One region of the Clostridium sp. CTA-19 genome, then DNA from elsewhere that is predicted to be linked to it. Evidence: riboswitches for the same ligand, from Rfam matches in the RefSeq annotation. Region 1 holds a riboswitch; the other holds the start of a gene.
The links. Region 1 has a riboswitch for FMN ahead of ACYUE0_RS08890 (ECF transporter S component). Riboswitches for the same ligand answer to the same signal wherever they lie in the genome.
Positions count from the first base shown of each region.

Region 2: another riboswitch for FMN. It lies ahead of ribD (bifunctional diaminohydroxyphosphoribosylaminopyrimidine deaminase/5-amino-6-(5-phosphoribosylamino)uracil reductase RibD); the one in region 1 lies ahead of ACYUE0_RS08890 (ECF transporter S component).

Region 1 is NZ_BAAABH010000013.1:23,848-32,464, forward strand. It holds gene ACYUE0_RS08850 (AI-2E family transporter) at 1-466, shown strand, start outside; gene ACYUE0_RS08855 (GNAT family N-acetyltransferase) at 520-1,128, opposite strand; gene ACYUE0_RS08860 (lysophospholipase) at 1,740-2,660, shown strand; tRNA gene ACYUE0_RS08865 (tRNA-Trp) at 2,793-2,868, opposite strand; gene ACYUE0_RS08870 (CBS domain-containing protein) at 2,963-3,583, opposite strand; gene tsaE (tRNA (adenosine(37)-N6)-threonylcarbamoyltransferase complex ATPase subunit type 1 TsaE) at 4,302-4,763, shown strand; gene tsaB (tRNA (adenosine(37)-N6)-threonylcarbamoyltransferase complex dimerization subunit type 1 TsaB) at 4,760-5,467, shown strand; gene rimI (ribosomal protein S18-alanine N-acetyltransferase) at 5,460-5,906, shown strand; gene ACYUE0_RS08890 (ECF transporter S component) at 5,969-6,547, opposite strand; FMN riboswitch at 6,649-6,763, opposite strand; gene ACYUE0_RS08895 (hypothetical protein) at 6,827-7,357, opposite strand; gene ACYUE0_RS08900 (Tex family protein) at 7,912-8,617, opposite strand, start outside.
Region 2 is NZ_BAAABH010000002.1:192,156-200,772, reverse strand. It holds gene ACYUE0_RS02110 (DUF6483 family protein) at 168-833, shown strand; gene ACYUE0_RS02105 (carbonic anhydrase) at 1,252-1,956, shown strand; gene ACYUE0_RS02100 (alpha/beta hydrolase) at 2,350-3,186, shown strand; gene ACYUE0_RS02095 (ribonuclease Z) at 3,213-4,148, shown strand; FMN riboswitch at 4,233-4,348, shown strand; gene ribD (bifunctional diaminohydroxyphosphoribosylaminopyrimidine deaminase/5-amino-6-(5-phosphoribosylamino)uracil reductase RibD) at 4,569-5,645, shown strand; gene ACYUE0_RS02085 (riboflavin synthase) at 5,686-6,336, shown strand; gene ACYUE0_RS02080 (bifunctional 3,4-dihydroxy-2-butanone-4-phosphate synthase/GTP cyclohydrolase II) at 6,349-7,533, shown strand; gene ribH (6,7-dimethyl-8-ribityllumazine synthase) at 7,548-8,009, shown strand; gene ACYUE0_RS02070 (transposase) at 8,252-8,617, shown strand, end outside.

The sequences.
Region 1 (8,617 bases):
ATCTCAATATATAGTTTTAATTTCAGTAGTATTTGGTATAACTAATATGGTACCTTACTTTGGACCTTTTGTTGGTATAGTGTTTGGTGTAGTACTAAATATATTCTTCAATCCTATGACAGCTTTAATAGTTTTAATTTGGCTGTTTGTGTTACAACAAATTGATGGAAATTGGCTTGGACCTAAAATGTCATCTAATAGCATTGGCATAAACCCTGTAGCTTGTTTACTTGCACTTAGTGTTGGTGGAAAGCTCTATGGAATGATAGGTATGCTTATAGCTATTCCTATAGCTGGAGCTTTAAAAATTTATTATGAACGATATTTAAATAAATATACAAGTAAAAACCCTAAGTTAGTTGATGCCATTGATAATTATAAAGTTGATATTAGTCATATAAAAGTTAAAAAGAATTCTAGCATTAAATCTTCTTCAAATAGAAAAGATAATAATTCTAATAATTAATTTTAAAAAGAGATTTAAAAATAATATATATTATTTTTAAATCTCTTTTTTAATTACATTACTTTACTATAAAGTTCTTCTTTTCTTATCATAGCCCAAAGCTCAACATTTATATAGCTTTTTTCTTTGTAGTTATAATAGTGCTCTTTAAGCATTCCTTCTTCTTTAAATCCTAGTGATTCTACTAATTTAATAGATGGATCATTGTTAATATCTATGATTGCTACAACTTTATGCATGTATAGTTCTTTAAATGCAAATTTTAAAACCCTTTTTATACATTCAGTAGCTACCTTGTTTCTCCAGTATTTTTTTAATATGGTATATCCTATTTCACATCTATTAGAATACAAATCTAAATTATATATTCCTATTTCTCCTATAAATTTATAATGAACTTTATCAATGATTACCCAATGTATACCTTTTTTATTGCTATAATCATTTATTAAATGCTCTAAATATAACTTTATTTGTTTTTTTAAATCAAAAATTTCAGTTCCTGAGTATTTCATAACTTCATCATCTGATAATAAACTCTCATAATCTTTTTCATAGGCCTTATCACATTTTAGCAATAGAAATCTTTCAGTTTCCATAGTTGGAAATATTGAAAAACACCTTTCTCTAAAGTCCTTATAGTCTATCAAATTGTCAGGCATAACACTTCCCCCTCGCCTATACTAAATGATTAATTCTGTATTTTAATCAGCGGTAAACTTTATGTATTATATGTTATAAACTTTATTTATGTACTATAAAAAACGCTTATATCATAAATTTTGTATAATTTTTTCTATATTTATATTATATCAAATTTTCTGATTTTTTAAACTAACTTTTTGTAAATTTTATTATATTATGTGTAGTTTTATACTATATAATTAGTTTTATTATACTTTTTATTTACCTATGATTATTAAATTTAATATATTTTGGTATATTATATTATATAGGGTACACCTTATGGCTTAAATTTATACACTAAAAAATTTTCTTAATGTATAAATTTAAGTTTGAGATTGTATCCCTATTGTATAGGGATACAATCTCCAATTTAAATTTATTCAACAACTTTAAAATATTTTCATACAAAATGTAGTGTTGAATTCTAAGTGATTCAGAGCATGTCTCACTATTTTAGGTATCCAAGTTTTGGAATGGATAATTTAAAAAGTCAACTTGGAACCCTATATATTGCGATAATTGGTTTATTTCAATATAATCGATCATAAAATTTATTAATATTAAAACTAGAGAAGGGATTGATATTATGACTTTAAGTACATTTTTTATAAAGGACAAAAAAGATAAAAATATTCATATTTATAAATGGGACTGTGACGTTTCTTCACCTAAAGGAATAGTTCAAATTTCTCATGGTATGGCAGAACATGGACTTAGATACGATAATTTTGCTAAGCTTTTAAATGATAATGGATTTATTGTTTATGCAAATGACCATCGAGGTCATGGCAAAACTAGCCCTAATAATTTAGGTTATATGGGGAAAGGTGATGCTTTTCATTTAATGGTAGATAATTTAAAAGATGTAACGGAATTAATAAAAAAAGAAAATCCTAATCTTCCTATATTTCTTTTCGGCCATAGTATGGGCTCTTTTTTATCTCTTCGATATTCTGAACTTTTTGGCAAAGAACTTAATGGCTTAATCTTATGTGGAAGTAATGGTAATCAAAAACTATTATTTTCTTTTGCAGAAAAACTAGCTAAATATCAAATGAAAAAACATGGTGAGAAAACCCCTGCTAAATTTATGGACAAATTAAGTTTTGGTAATTTTAATAATAAATTTAAACCTATAAGAACAAATTTTGATTGGCTCACTAGAAATACAGCAGAAGTCGATAAATATATAGATGACCCTTTATGTGGAGCTATACATTCTAATTCATATTTTTATTACTTATTAAAAGGACTAAAACGTAATCATAAAAGTGAAAATTTATCTATGATTCCTAAATCTTTACCTATATTACTTATAAGTGGAAGTGAAGATCCTGTTGGGCTTATGGGTAATGGTGTTAAAAAATTGCAAAAAAGTTTACTGCACCATGGAATAAACTCCGTAGATATGATTTTATATCCTGGTGCAAGACATGAACTTTTAAACGAACTAAATAAAGATGATATTCATTTGGATGTACTAAAATTTTTAAATGATATTTTATAGAATTATAATTTCAGTATCTACAAACTAAAGTGAGTGGTATAATTTTTTAATATTTTAGTTTTTATTATTATTATAGGTAAGATTTATTTGTTTTTCTGCATAAAAAAATCAGTAGCTTTGCTACTGATTTCATGGCAGGGGCACGAGGACTTGAACCCGGAACCAACGGTTTTGGAGACCGCTACTCTACCAATTGAGCTATACCCCTATAACAATAAATATTCTAGCATAACATTTTATGTTTTGTCAATATATTTTCAAAATAAAATCACACCTAAAGTTTAGGTATGACTTTATTTAAACTATAAAATTTTAAATCCTGCTGATTTAACTTTTGATAATATTTCATCGAAATTATCTGTTTTTAGCCTTACTACAATTTCTTTAACTTCTGTTTTGCTTTTAGGATCTACTACTACAAAACTCATTATGTCACCTTTGTTTTCTGTTATTATTTTAGATAACTTTGATATTTGGCCTGGAATGTCATGAGCTATTACAGCTAAACGATTACCCTTATTTAAACCAAACAATTCTGTGAATTGATGAAATATTCCATAGTGAGTTACTATGCCTTTAAATACTTCTCTATTGTCTACTACTGCTAAAAAAGAAACATTTTTAGTTTCTAAAAAATATGCAGCTTCTTCAACTTGTTCCAATGGTTTTATAACTGGAACATCAGTTCTCATTACATTTTCCACTAAAAAATCTGATAAAAGACATTCTCTTTCTACACTTTTTTCATAATAATAAGTATAGATTTTTTCTTTTGATATGACACCTAGAAATTCATCCCCTTCTGCTACTGGAATTGATAGAAATCCGTGTTTTTCCATAAGTTCTAAAGCTTCACCTATAGTCATTTTGGGCAAAGCCGTTACTAACTTATCTCTGGTTAACATCAAGTTACTTACAAACATTTTTTTCCTCCCTATCTCTATTTTATTTTTAGTTTTTATAAGGTTTCAAAATCTTATTTCATAGATTTTTAATACCTCTAAAGTGAATACATACTCGTAAATATCTTAAATATAAAAATATATTTAGACCAAAGTTTTTTTACACTTCACAAATAAATTTAAATGCGAGCTTGTTTCACTATAAGACTGCAAAATTTACACTTTATTTTTTAATTATTTTAAATCTGTTATTAAACGCCATAGAGGATTCCAATTTATAATTTTTATTTACATCATTATTAACTTAGAATTTTTAAGTTAAACAAAACCATGCATTAATGGATAGTTATGGTAATTTTCGTAATCAATTGTATTTTCTTAATATTCTTTCATTAATCAGTGTATAAAATACTAGTTTATAGTTTAAATTTATATTAATAATACTTTTTTCAGAATATTATATATTATTTAATTATACATTATTTTCTAAACTTTATAAATATCAAGTGGATATTGCTATTTTAAATTTATAGCTCTATTTAGCTTATGTTAATTAGCATAAAATCTTTACTAAAATATATATTTAAATAAACTTTATTTGTAACATTTTCACTTTATTTCTTTATAAATATAATATGTACAAATTTTACTATTATAAAACTAATAAAAAATTAAGAGTTTGTGTATTTTCTTTTCTTTTTATTATTTTTGGGCTAAAATATTATATGAGGTGAACGTAATGGAATTTATCGTTAATACTGTAGAAGAAACTCAAAAACTCGGTATTCAAATTGGCAAGCTTTGCAATAGTGGGGACATTATTTGCCTTATTGGTGATTTAGGAACTGGAAAAACTCATTTAACTAAAGGAATTGCCCTAGGTCTTGAAATAAATGAAAGTATAACTAGTCCCACCTTTAACATTGTTAACGAATATGACGATGGAAGATTAAAATTTTATCATTTTGATGTTTATAGAGTAAACGATCCTGATGAAATAGCTGCTATTGGCTTTGATGAATATATATTTGGCAATGGCGTTAGCGTTATAGAATGGGCTAACTACATTGAAGAATTAATTCCTCAAGACAATTTAACTATATTACTTGAGAAAGTACCTCAATTAGGGTCTTCATTTAGAAAAGTAACTATTAAACATCAAGGTAAAAGATATGATTATATAAAGGAGTTAACACTATGATAATTCTTAGCTTAGATTGTGCAACAGAATGCGCTACAGCTGCACTACTAAAAAATGATGCACTAATTGGTGAAATTAATATTAATAATAAAAAACAGCATTCATCAATTCTTATGCCAATGATTGACCAACTTTTTAAAAATACAAATTTAACATTAAATGATGTTGATGGGTTTGTTGTTTCTAAAGGACCAGGCTCATTTACTGGTCTTAGAGTTGGAATGTCTACAATAAAAGGATTAGCACAGGCTTTAAATAAGCCTTTTGTATCTGTTTCAACTTTAGATGGACTTGCAAATAATTTATATTTTGCTGATGGAATTATATGTCCTATAATGGATGCTTTACGTGGCAATGTATATACTGCTCTTTATAGTTTTGAAAATAATAGTCTAAAGGCTTTGACAGAGCCAATGATTTTATCTATAGAAGATCTTATACAAAAAGTTAAAGCTGAAAATAAAAAAGTTTATTTTATAGGTGATGGAACTTCTAAATATGAAAATCAATTATTAAGTTCCGTTACAAATTGTTATATTGCACCATGTCATTTAAATGTTGCAAAAGCTTCTTCATTAGGTGAAGTAGGATTAAACCTCCTTAATGAGGGAATAAAAGATGATATATACACTTCAGCACCACTTTATTTAAGACTTTCTCAAGCTGAACGTGAATATGAGGAGCGCATGAAAAATAATGGATAATTTGTCAGTTGAAAATATTAATGAAAATAATATTTTTGGTATAGAAGAAATATCTGAATTAAGTTTTCATAGTCCTTGGAGTTTAGAATCTATAAAAAAGGAACTTTCTAATTCCTATGCTAATTATGTAGTTTTAAAATTACAGGATAAACATATAGGTTTTGCTGGTGCCTGGGTTATTTTTGATGAAGCCCATATAACTAATATAGCTATCCACCCTAATTACAGAGGTTTAGGTTATAGCCATATTATTATGGATGCACTTTTAGAAAAATGTAAAGATGCCGGAGCAAATTCTATGACTTTAGAGGTTCGTGCTTCAAATATTGCTGCACAAAAATTATATGAAGGCTATGGCTTTAAAGTTGAAGGGATTAGAAAAAATTATTATGATAATCCTAAAGAAGATGGATATATAATGTGGAAATATGATATATAATAATTTTATAATATTATAAAAAGCAGATTGATTAGATTTTCAATCTGCTTTTATATCTACAATTAAACTTTTTTAGGTTCTCCAAGCATTGGTTCTACCTTAAACAATGTAATAGATAACCTTTTATATAATAAAAATGTTGTAAATGAAACTATTATTGATTTTACTCCATTAAAAGGTATTAATCCAAATACTATATAATTAATTAATTCTTTTCCTGCCATATGCATGCCAAAAGCTGGTAATAATATATATATATTTACTAGTATAGCAACTACTTCTATAGATAAAAATCCTAATATCATTCCTATAATAGCAGTCTTTTTACTTTTTTTTCTATGATAAATAATTGATGCTGGTAATACTAATGAGATTCCTACTAAAAAGTTTGCTAATTCCCCGACTAATCCTGTTGCTGTTCCTTTAAACAATATTATTAAAATATTTTTAAATAATTCTATTATTACTCCAATTAAAGGTCCAAAAGCAAATGCACCCATAAGCGCTGGAACATCGCTTAAATCCATTCTCAACCATGGAAATGCAGGTATTACTGGAATTTCCACATACATAAGTATAAATGCAATAGCAGATAGTAATGAAATTTTAATCATTTTGTTTAGTTTTTTTTCTTGTTTCATTTAAAAATACCCCCTATTATACACTTCTAGGAATCAATACAGCATAAAAAACCCTAACATAAATGTTAGGGCGAGATAACTATATCTATAGTAACGCTTGTATTAATCTTCTTTCATCCAGACTGTACTGTCGGCTTCGGAATTTAACCGAATCATGCCATAAGGCTCGCGGGCTTTACCGCCGGTGGGGAATTACACCCCGCCCTGAAGAGTATTAAATTGTTTATTGTTTTAAACTAATTATATATTAATTTTTCAAAAAAAACAATATAATATTATTTACTCAACGAAAACTCTAATAGTGCCAGATATTTGATTGTATCTTGCAGATTTTTTTATAAGATTTTCTATATACTCAGGAAAATTTTTATTTACTTCAGTGCTAAATGCTTCCTTTAAAAATGCTATACATTCATAGCAAATTCTAATATCTCTGCCACCTTCTAAATATAAATGTTCTAAAGCACTTTCATAGCTTATTTCTCTGCATTCATTGTTTTTAGCCATATTTACTATGTCATTAGCATCTTCTGCGGATTGCAGTTTTATTAGTATCTCTTTATTTTCATCATCAGTTAAATTGTACATTTTTAGCTGAGATTCAATAAAGTCTTTAAACCCTTCAAGTAAAATATCTTCTTTTAATGTATATAATATAACTTTATCTGATTCCTTTTTATCATAAAAAGTTAAATCCACTTTCTTATCTAAATCTACTTCTATTTTTCTTAAGTCTATATTATGTATTTCTAAATCTGGCTTACATATAATTATATTATGGCAAATTCCAGCAAATAAGTACTTTTCCATATTATCTCTCTCCCACTAAAAATATAATAACTTTATAAATCTAAAATTTATTTTTTTATTAATTAACTAATTTTAAACTTTATTTATAAACTCTAAATTTTTTATTTAAAACATTATAAAAATACAGCTATTTAATGCAAAAATCAATAATTAAATTCTGTTTTATTTCTGCATTTTATATCATTTTTAGACATTCTTCTTTATTTTGCCCTACTTACCTCAATATTAATCACTGTTTTATCTTATTGTATATATCTTAATTTTAATTATATTTATAATTTGCATATAATTATAGAGAAACAAGCTCAAATTTAAATTTATTCAATAATTTTAAAATATTTTTATACAAAATATAGTGTTGAATTCCAAGTGCTTCAGAGCATGTCTCACTATTTGGGGTATCCAAGTTTTGGAATGGATAATTTTAAAAGTAAACTTGGAACCCTATATTTAAAGATATAAATTAAATTTTTAATTTATATCTTCATCAATTAAAAGTCTTTACATATAAAATAAAAATAGACATATTTATATGCCTATATTTAAATTTGAAATTAGCTTTTTTTCATAGAAAGTGAAATCCTTTTTCTTTTCTCATCTACTTCCAAAATACTAACTTCTACAATATCCCCTACTTTTACAACATCTAATGGATGTTTTACAAACTTATCACTTAATTGACTTATATGCACTAATCCATCTTGATGAACCCCTATATCTACAAAAGCACCAAAATCTGATACATTCCTAACTGTTCCCATTAAAAGCATTCCTGGTTTTAAATCTCTCATTTCTACTACACCACTTTTAAATATAGGTTTTGGTAGTTCTTCTCTTGGATCTCTTCCTGGTTTTTTTATTTCTTTTATTATATCTTGTAATGTTGGAACTCCAACTCCTATTTCCTCTGCTAATTTAACTTCACATAAATCTTTTACTTTAGAGTCTATATCTAATAAATTACCTTTTTTTATATCTTCCTTAGAGTAATTTAATATGTCTAGAAGTTTTTTACATGCATTATAACTTTCAGGGTGAACTGAAGTATTGTCTAATGGCTCACTGCTTTCCATAACTCTTAAAAATCCTGCACATTGTTCAAAAGCTTTAGCTCCTAATCTTTTTACTTTTAAGAGTTCCTTTCTAGTTGTAAACTTACCATTTTCCTCTCTATATGAAACTATATTCTTAGCTATAGTTCCATTAACCCCTGATATATATGATAATAATGATGGTGTAGCTACATTTAAATCTACCCCT
Region 2 (8,617 bases), on a different contig from region 1:
TATATTAGTTCTAATTTATATTTTAGCGTATTCAATTACCTAATATTCAAGTAATATTTAATATAGATTAGCTTTAAAGCTTGTAAATCTCTGTATGAAAGGAGTAAAATATAAATATATTTAAGGTTTAATAATATATATTTAAAAAATATGAGAGGAGAATTTTTATGGCCTTAAAAAATGATTATATATTAAAAGTAGTTGAAAGAATGACAGAACTTATAAAAAAGGTAGAATTTTTAAAAAAAGAAAATAAAAGTGAAGAGGCAATAGATGAAATAAATAAGGCATGTAAAGAAATATTCGGATTTGATCTTGATAAGGTAGAAAGAATGTCTTACGACAGTATTATAGAATTATTACTATTAAATAAATCTACTTTTGATATTAGATGTGAGGTAGTTGCGGAACTTTTAAGTGTAAAAGGATATATTTATTTAAGTGGTAATAATGGCAATGAAGGATATGATTGTTTTGTTAAAAGCTTAAATTTATACTTGTATCTAGTAAATAATGATTGTGAAATGAATATTTTCAATGGCAATGAAAAAGTAGATGTTATAGTTTCAAAACTTTCTCAATATGAACTTCCCATAGAAACAGAAAAAATGGTTTTAAAGTATTATTTAAAAAAAGGTAAATATTCAAATGGTGAAGATTTATTATTTTCAATGATTAAAAAGGAAAAAAGTGAAGAAATATTTAGTTTAGGTTATGAGTTTTATGATACATTAAAGAAAAAAAGTAGTGAAGAGCTAGAACTTGGAAATTTTTCTTTAGAAGAGGTGGATTTTGGATTGGAAGATTTAAATGAGCTAAAGAAGAAAAACTAAATGTAAATAAAAATATTTTATTAAAAGAATCATCTAAAAAGTATTTAATATTACTTGTTTAGATGATTCTTTTGTATTTAAAAAAATGATTAACATATTTTATATTAATAATTCCTATATATGAAGTTGTTAGATATATAGGGAGACACGATCCAATTTAAATTTATTCAATAGCTTTAAAATATTTTCATAAAAATATAGCATTAAATTTTAAGTGATTCATAGCATATCTTACTATATAAGATAAGGCTCAATATTGAATAGTTTAAAGTTAACGGCATAAAATACAATTAAATAAAACAAAGAATCTACTTTAAATATATTACTGAAGTATATATTGATAAAATAAAAAAATACATAAAAAATTCAAATAAAATTCAAATAAAATTAAAAAAATATTATAAGGAGATTATATCCAATGAAGAAAAGATTTGATATAGTATTAATAAGTCTAATAGTATTTCTAAGTACAACATTTATATTATTTTACATAAGAGAAGGAGCAAAAGATGTTATGACAGATGTTAGCCAGACGACAGATTTAATGGTAGATGTTAATACACCAGAAAAAGCCCTAAAAATGCTTAAAGAAGGAAATGAAAGATTTGTTAATGATATATCTAATTTAAATAATGTACATAAAAAACGACGAGATGAATTGAAAAACGGACAACACCCATATGCAGTAATATTAACTTGTTCTGATTCTAGAATAAGCCCATCATTAATTTTTAATGTAGGACTTGGAGAAATTTTTGAGGTAAGATTGGCAGGTAATGTAGTGAATGAAGATGCCTTAGCATCTATTGAATATGCAGTAAAGTATCTTGAAACACCGCTTATTGTTGTAATGGGGCATGAAGATTGTGGAGCTGTTATATCAGCTTATGATATGTTAAATAATAGAACTGTATATTCTCATAATTTAACAGGACTTTTGAAAAAGATAGAACCTAGTATAAAGAATAGTAATTCTATCGAAGAAGCTATTAAGTTAAATATAGAAAATTCAGCTTCAATAGTAAAAAAAGATTCTATAATTAGTGAAAAGTTAACTAATGGTAGTGTGAAAATAGTTAAGGGTTATTACTCTTTAGATGGAAAAGTGAATTTTTTTGAATAAAATATATGAAAAGGTGTCTAAAAACATATGGTTTAGACACCTTTTATTATTAAGCGTTATAATAATATATATTGTAATATGATTTAAATATAAAAATATTCAATTTTTATTTTAGATAATGAATAAATTAATAAATGGTATATAAAATATAATTTTAATAGAAACTAAAATAATATTAATATATAGCACTGTTTTAAGAAAAAATACATAAATGTATTAATTTTTTGAAATTAGTAACTGAATTTTTAAAAAATTCATATGCTTAATAATTAGTAAACAATATACTTTCTAAAAAATGAAAAAACTATATAAAACTGTCGATTAAAGTAGTATTATAATTATAGAAAATTTATTTTTAGTTGACTAAGACCTAAATAAGGGGTGTAATTTGAGATGACTTTTGATGAGAAATTAACAGTTCTTGCTTTGGGAGTAAGAATGATGATATGGAATAAATATAAAGATAACGAATACAAAATTCATAAAGTGAAGTATGGTCATAATCATAGAAAATATACCTTAATATTAGAAGGACATAAGCCTAAAAAACGTACTTTGATATATTTTATACATGGTGGAGGATGGATGTCTGGAAATCCATTTTCATTTAAAGCTATAGCGAAGTTTTTTGCTAAAAAGGGATATACTGTAGTACTTCCAGCATATAGATTAGCACCTAAATATAAATATCCCTGCCAAATAGAAGACGTATTTTTAGGTTTTCAAGATTTTTTAGAAAGATATTGGCACATGTCAGATTGTGATGATGTTATAGTTATAGGTTTTTCAGCAGGCTCAGAACTTGGAGCAAATTTAGTTTTTAACAAAAAACTTCAAGAAAGATATGAAATAGATCCATCTATATTTAAGGCATTTTTTGCAATAAGTGGTGTGTTAGATTTTTCTAAGTTTACATCTAAAAGAGCTCAAAAATATTTAAATGGATATTTAGGTGGAACTAAATATGAAGGTAAAGTTAATCCATTAAATTTAGTTACTGAAAAACCTGAGTTTCCAGTGTTCTGTCTTCATGGGGATTTAGATGAGCTAGTTCCTAAGGAATGTGCATATAATTTTGTGGAGAGAGTACGTGGGTTTGGGGGAAATGCAGATATTACCCTTATAAAAGAAAAATATCATTCTAATATATTAAATTTATGGATTGGACATGGAGAGGAAGATACAAATATATTTTTTGACTTATTAAAAAAATGTGATAATAAAAATTAAAAACCATATGTTAAAGGAGAATATATATGATAAATGTTACTTTATTAGGTTGTGGAGGTGGAATGCCAATGCCCTTTAGAAATTTAGCTTCATTACTAATAAATTATAAAGGAAGAAAAATACTAATAGATTGTGGTGAAGGCACACAGGTATCAATGAGACTTGCTAAATCTGGATTTAAATCCATTGATATTATATGCATAACACATATACATGGAGATCATATAGTAGGATTACCAGGGCTTTTATCCACTATTGGCAATAGTGGTAGAGAAGAAGAGCTTATTATAATAGGACCAGAAGGAATAAAGGATACAATTGAAGGATTAAGTGTTATTTGTCCATATTTGCCTTATGAAATCAAAGTGATAGAGGCACCTAAGAAAAATTTAAAGTTTGAATTAAAAGATAAATTTGAACTTACTAATGATTATTCTGATATAGAAATAAGCATGATAGATTTAGAACATTCATCACCTTGCTTAGGATATGGTTTTTACATAAATAGAAAAAGAAAATTTGATGTGGATAAAGCGATTAATAATAATGTACCTAAAATACTTTGGAGCAAACTTCAAAAGTACAATAGTTATGAATTTGAAGGGAAATTATATTTTAGTGATATGGTTTTAGGAGATGAAAGAAAGGGTTTGAAATTAAGTTATATAACAGACAGCCGTCCAATAAGTTCTATAAAAGAATTTATAAAAGGTAGCGACTTATTTATTTGTGAAGGTACTTATGGCAGTGATGATGATATAGAAAAAGCTATAAAAAATAAACATATGATTTTTAGAGAAGCAGCATCATTAGCTAAGGAAGGTAAAGTTAAAAAACTTATATTAACTCATTTTTCACCGTCACTTATAGAACCAGATGAGTATATTGAAAATGGAAAAGAAGTTTTTAAAAATACTATATTAGGATCAGATAGAATGGAAGAAAACTTAACTTTTAAATAATGTTTTTGGAAGTCTATAGAAAAAGTATAGGATTTTATTGACAAGTTTATGTCTAAATGTTATAATAATTTCAAAAGTTGAATAAATTATCTTCAGGGCAAGGTGAAATTCCTTACCGGCGGTAAAGCCCGCGAGCTATTTTAGCATGATTTGGTGAAATTCCAAGGCCGACAGTAAAGTCTGGATGAAAGAAGAGAAAATATTAGAATTGATTAGGTTTTATATTTTTTGAATTTCAATGCTCTGAGCCAATGGCTTGGAGCTTTAAATTTTAAATATAATTTAAATAATTTTTGTTTAAAAATAAATTATTTGGAATGCTAATTCTAATTTGTACAATTAATATATGCCCTGGGTGAAATTTGCCTGGGGCATTTCTTATTTATATTTTAAATAAATGAATTGATAAGGAGTGATAAAATGGATGAATTCTTTATGGAAAAGGCAATAAGACTTGCGAAATTTGGAGAAGGAAAAGTAAACCCTAATCCACTTGTTGGAGCTGTAATTGTAAAAGAAAATAGAATAATATCACAAGGCTATCATGAAAAATTTGGACAACCTCATGCTGAAATTAATGCTATAGAGTCATCAAGAGAAATCCTAAAAGATGCTACTATATATGTGACATTAGAGCCATGTTGTCATTATGGTAAAACTCCACCTTGTGTAGATAAAATTATAGAGAATAAATTTAAAAGAGTGGTTGTGGGAACATTAGATCCTAATCCATTAGTTTCAGGGAAGGGAGTAAAAAAACTTAGAGAAAATGGAATTGAAGTATTAGTTGGGGTTTTAGAAGAAAAATGTAAAGAGATAAATGAAATTTTTAATTATAACATGATAAAAAATAAAGCTTTTGTTGCAATAAAATGGGCAATGACCTTAGATGGAAAAATTGCTACTAAAAATTATGATTCAAAATGGATAAGTTCAAAGAAATCAAGAATTTATGCTCATAAGTTAAGAAATAGATTTACAGCGGTGATGGTGGGAATAAATACTGTTTTGAAAGACAATCCTATGCTTACATGTAGATTGGATGGTGGTATTAACCCAATAAAAATAATTGTAGATAGTAATTTAAAAATTCCATTAGAGTGTAATTTAGTTAAAACAAAAGAAAGTAAAACTATAATAGCTACTATATGCAAAGATAAAGAAAAAATTTTAAAATTAAAGGAACTTGGAGTGGAAGTTATAGTTACAAAAGAAAATAAAAATAAAGTGGACTTAATTGATTTAACCTTAAATTTATATAAAAGAGGAATTGATAGTATTTTAGTAGAAGGTGGTGGAAATTTAATTTATAGCATATTAGAAGAAAAAATAGCAAATAAAATATATGCTTTTATATGTCCTAAAATTATAGGAGGAAGGGAGAGTGTCACCGCTGTAGAAGGTATTGGAAAGGAGAAAGTGTCAGAATGTTTTGAAATCAAAAAATGGAATATGAGAAAAATTGATAATGATATTTTGATAGAAGGAGAAGTTTGAATATTTAAATAATTCAAAATATTTAGAAAAAGGTGATGTGGTGTTTACAGGAATAGTAGAAGAAATAGGATTGGTTTTATCAATTAAAGATGTTGATAAATCTAGGGTAATTAAAATAAAGTGTAAGAAAGTTATAGAAGATATAAACATAGGGGATAGTATTTGTACAAATGGTGTATGTCTAACTGCAACAAAATTAGGAAAAGATTATTTTATTGCAGATGTTATGATGGAATCTTTAAAGCTTTCTAATATATCTAAATTAAAAGAGGGAGATAGTGTGAATTTAGAAAGAGCATTATCTGTTAATGGTAGACTTAATGGTCATATAGTTAGTGGACATATAGACGGTATGGGAACAATAATAGGTGCTGAAAACCATGGGAATAGCACTGTAATAAAAGTTGGATGTAGCAATGAATTATTGCAATATATGGTATGTAAAGGGTCAGTTACATTGGATGGAACAAGCTTAACTATTTCAAGTTTAAAAGAAAATTACTTTGAAGTTTCTATAATACCACATACCAAAGATGAAAGTATTATTTTCAAAAAAAGCATCGGACAAGCTATAAATATAGAATGTGATATGCTTTTAAAATATATAAAAAGACTTATGGATTTTAGGGAATATAAAAGTAATGAAAGTAATCTAACTTTAAATTTATTAAAAGAAAATGGGTTTATATAGGAGGAGATTAAAATGAATACAATTGAAGAGGCAATAGAGGATATAAAAATAGGAAAAATGGTAATTGTTTTAGATGATGAGGATAGAGAAAATGAAGGTGACTTATTAATGGCAGCAGAAAAAGTTACTGGTGAGAGTATAAATTTTATGGCTACATATGGAAGAGGGCTTATTTGTACCCCAATTAATGAAGAAATACTTGAAAATCTTAAAATAGGTCAAATGGTTGAGATAAATACAGATAATCACGAAACAGCATTTACTGTATCAATAGATAGTAATGATGTAACAACAGGCATATCTGCTTTTGAGAGGGCAATAACAATAAAAAAGCTTTTAGATTGTAATTCAAAACCAGAAGATTTTAGAAGACCAGGTCACGTATTTCCACTAAAAGCTAAACAAGGTGGAGTTTTAAAAAGAGCTGGGCATACAGAAGCTGCTGTAGATTTAGCTACTTTAGCGGGATTTAAACCAGTTGGTGTTATTTGTGAAATAATAAGTGATGATGGAACTATGGCAAAAGGAAAACAATTAATAGAGTTTAGTAAGAAACATGATTTGAAAATGATAACAATAGAAAGTTTAATAGCTTATAGAAAGAAAAGAGAAAAATTAGTAAAATCAGTTGTGGAAACTAAAATGCCAACTAAATATGGAGATTTTAAGGCCATAGGATATGTTAATAAGTTAAATGGTGAGCATCATGTTGCATTAGTTAAAGGTGAGATTAAAGAAGATGAACCAGTATTAGTTAGAGTCCACTCAGAGTGTTTAACAGGTGATGCTTTTGGTTCTAAGAGATGTGATTGTGGAGAGCAATTATCAATGGCTATGGAGAAAATAAATAAAGAGGGTGCTGGAGTTTTATTATATATGAGACAGGAAGGTAGAGGCATAGGTCTTTTAAATAAATTAAAGGCTTACAAACTTCAAGATGAAGGTTTAGACACAGTGGAGGCAAATATTGCATTAGGATTTGAAGCTGATCTTAGGGACTATGGAATAGGGGCACAAATATTAAGTGATTTAGGCATAAAAAAAATAAGACTTATGACTAATAATCCTAAAAAGGTTTCTGGATTAAGTGGACATGATATAGAAATTCTAGAAAGAGTTCCAATAAAGATGAATCATAATGAAGAAAATTATTTTTACTTAAAAACTAAAAAAGAGAAAATGCAACATATTCTATAGAAGGAGTGATAAAAGTGAACATTTTACAAGGTGATTTAATAGGAAAAGGATTAAGATTTGCAATTATAGTTGGGAGATTTAATGAGTTTATAGGTTCTAAATTGCTTTCAGGAGCAGTGGATGGATTAAAAAGACATGGCGTTAAAGAAGAAGATATAGATATTGCATGGGTTCCAGGAGCATTTGAAATACCATTAATAGCTAAAAAACTAGCAAATAATGAAAAATATGATGGAGTGCTATGTTTAGGAGCAGTTATAAAAGGAGCAACACCACATTTTGATTATGTTTGTAGTGAAGTATCAAAAGGGGTTGCTACAGTATCATTAGAAACATCAAAACCAGTAATATTTGGAGTATTAACAACAAATTCTATAGAAGAGGCTATTGAAAGAGCTGGAACCAAAAGTGGAAATAAGGGATTTGATGCTGCAGTAACAGCAATAGAAATGGCAAATCTTATGAAGGTTATATAATTAAATTTTAAAATATAAGGCTATTGCAAAACTAAATTAAGAGATTTGGTTTTCCAATAGCTTTTTTCATTTATTTTGATACAGGATATATAGTGACAGTTATTTATTATATATATTAATATTTAAATTTATTAATTTTGTAAAAATATTTAAAAATGAACTTAGTATTAAATTTTTTGAATATAAAAAATACAAAATGTCAATGATTAAAATAAAGCATAAAAGTTAAGGAGTGTATTGAAATGCCAACTCAACCAAGAAAAAAAGAGAAACATGCAATATATCATATCATGATAAAAAGTGTTAAAGATAGGTTGCTATTTAAATCAGATGTAGATAAGGCAACTTTTATGACTAAATTAAAGGAAAGTCAAATAAAATATCCCTTTAAACTATATGCATATTGCCTAATGGACAATCATGCTCATTTACTTATAGATTCTCAGGAACAAGATATTTCTGTAGTAATGAAAAGTTTAAACTTAAGATATGTTAAATTTTACAATAAAAAGTATGAATTAGATTCACGTTTATGTAAAGGTAGATTTAAAAGTGAAATTATAAATAATGATAGATATCTATTAGCAGTGTCGTTATATATTCATAGA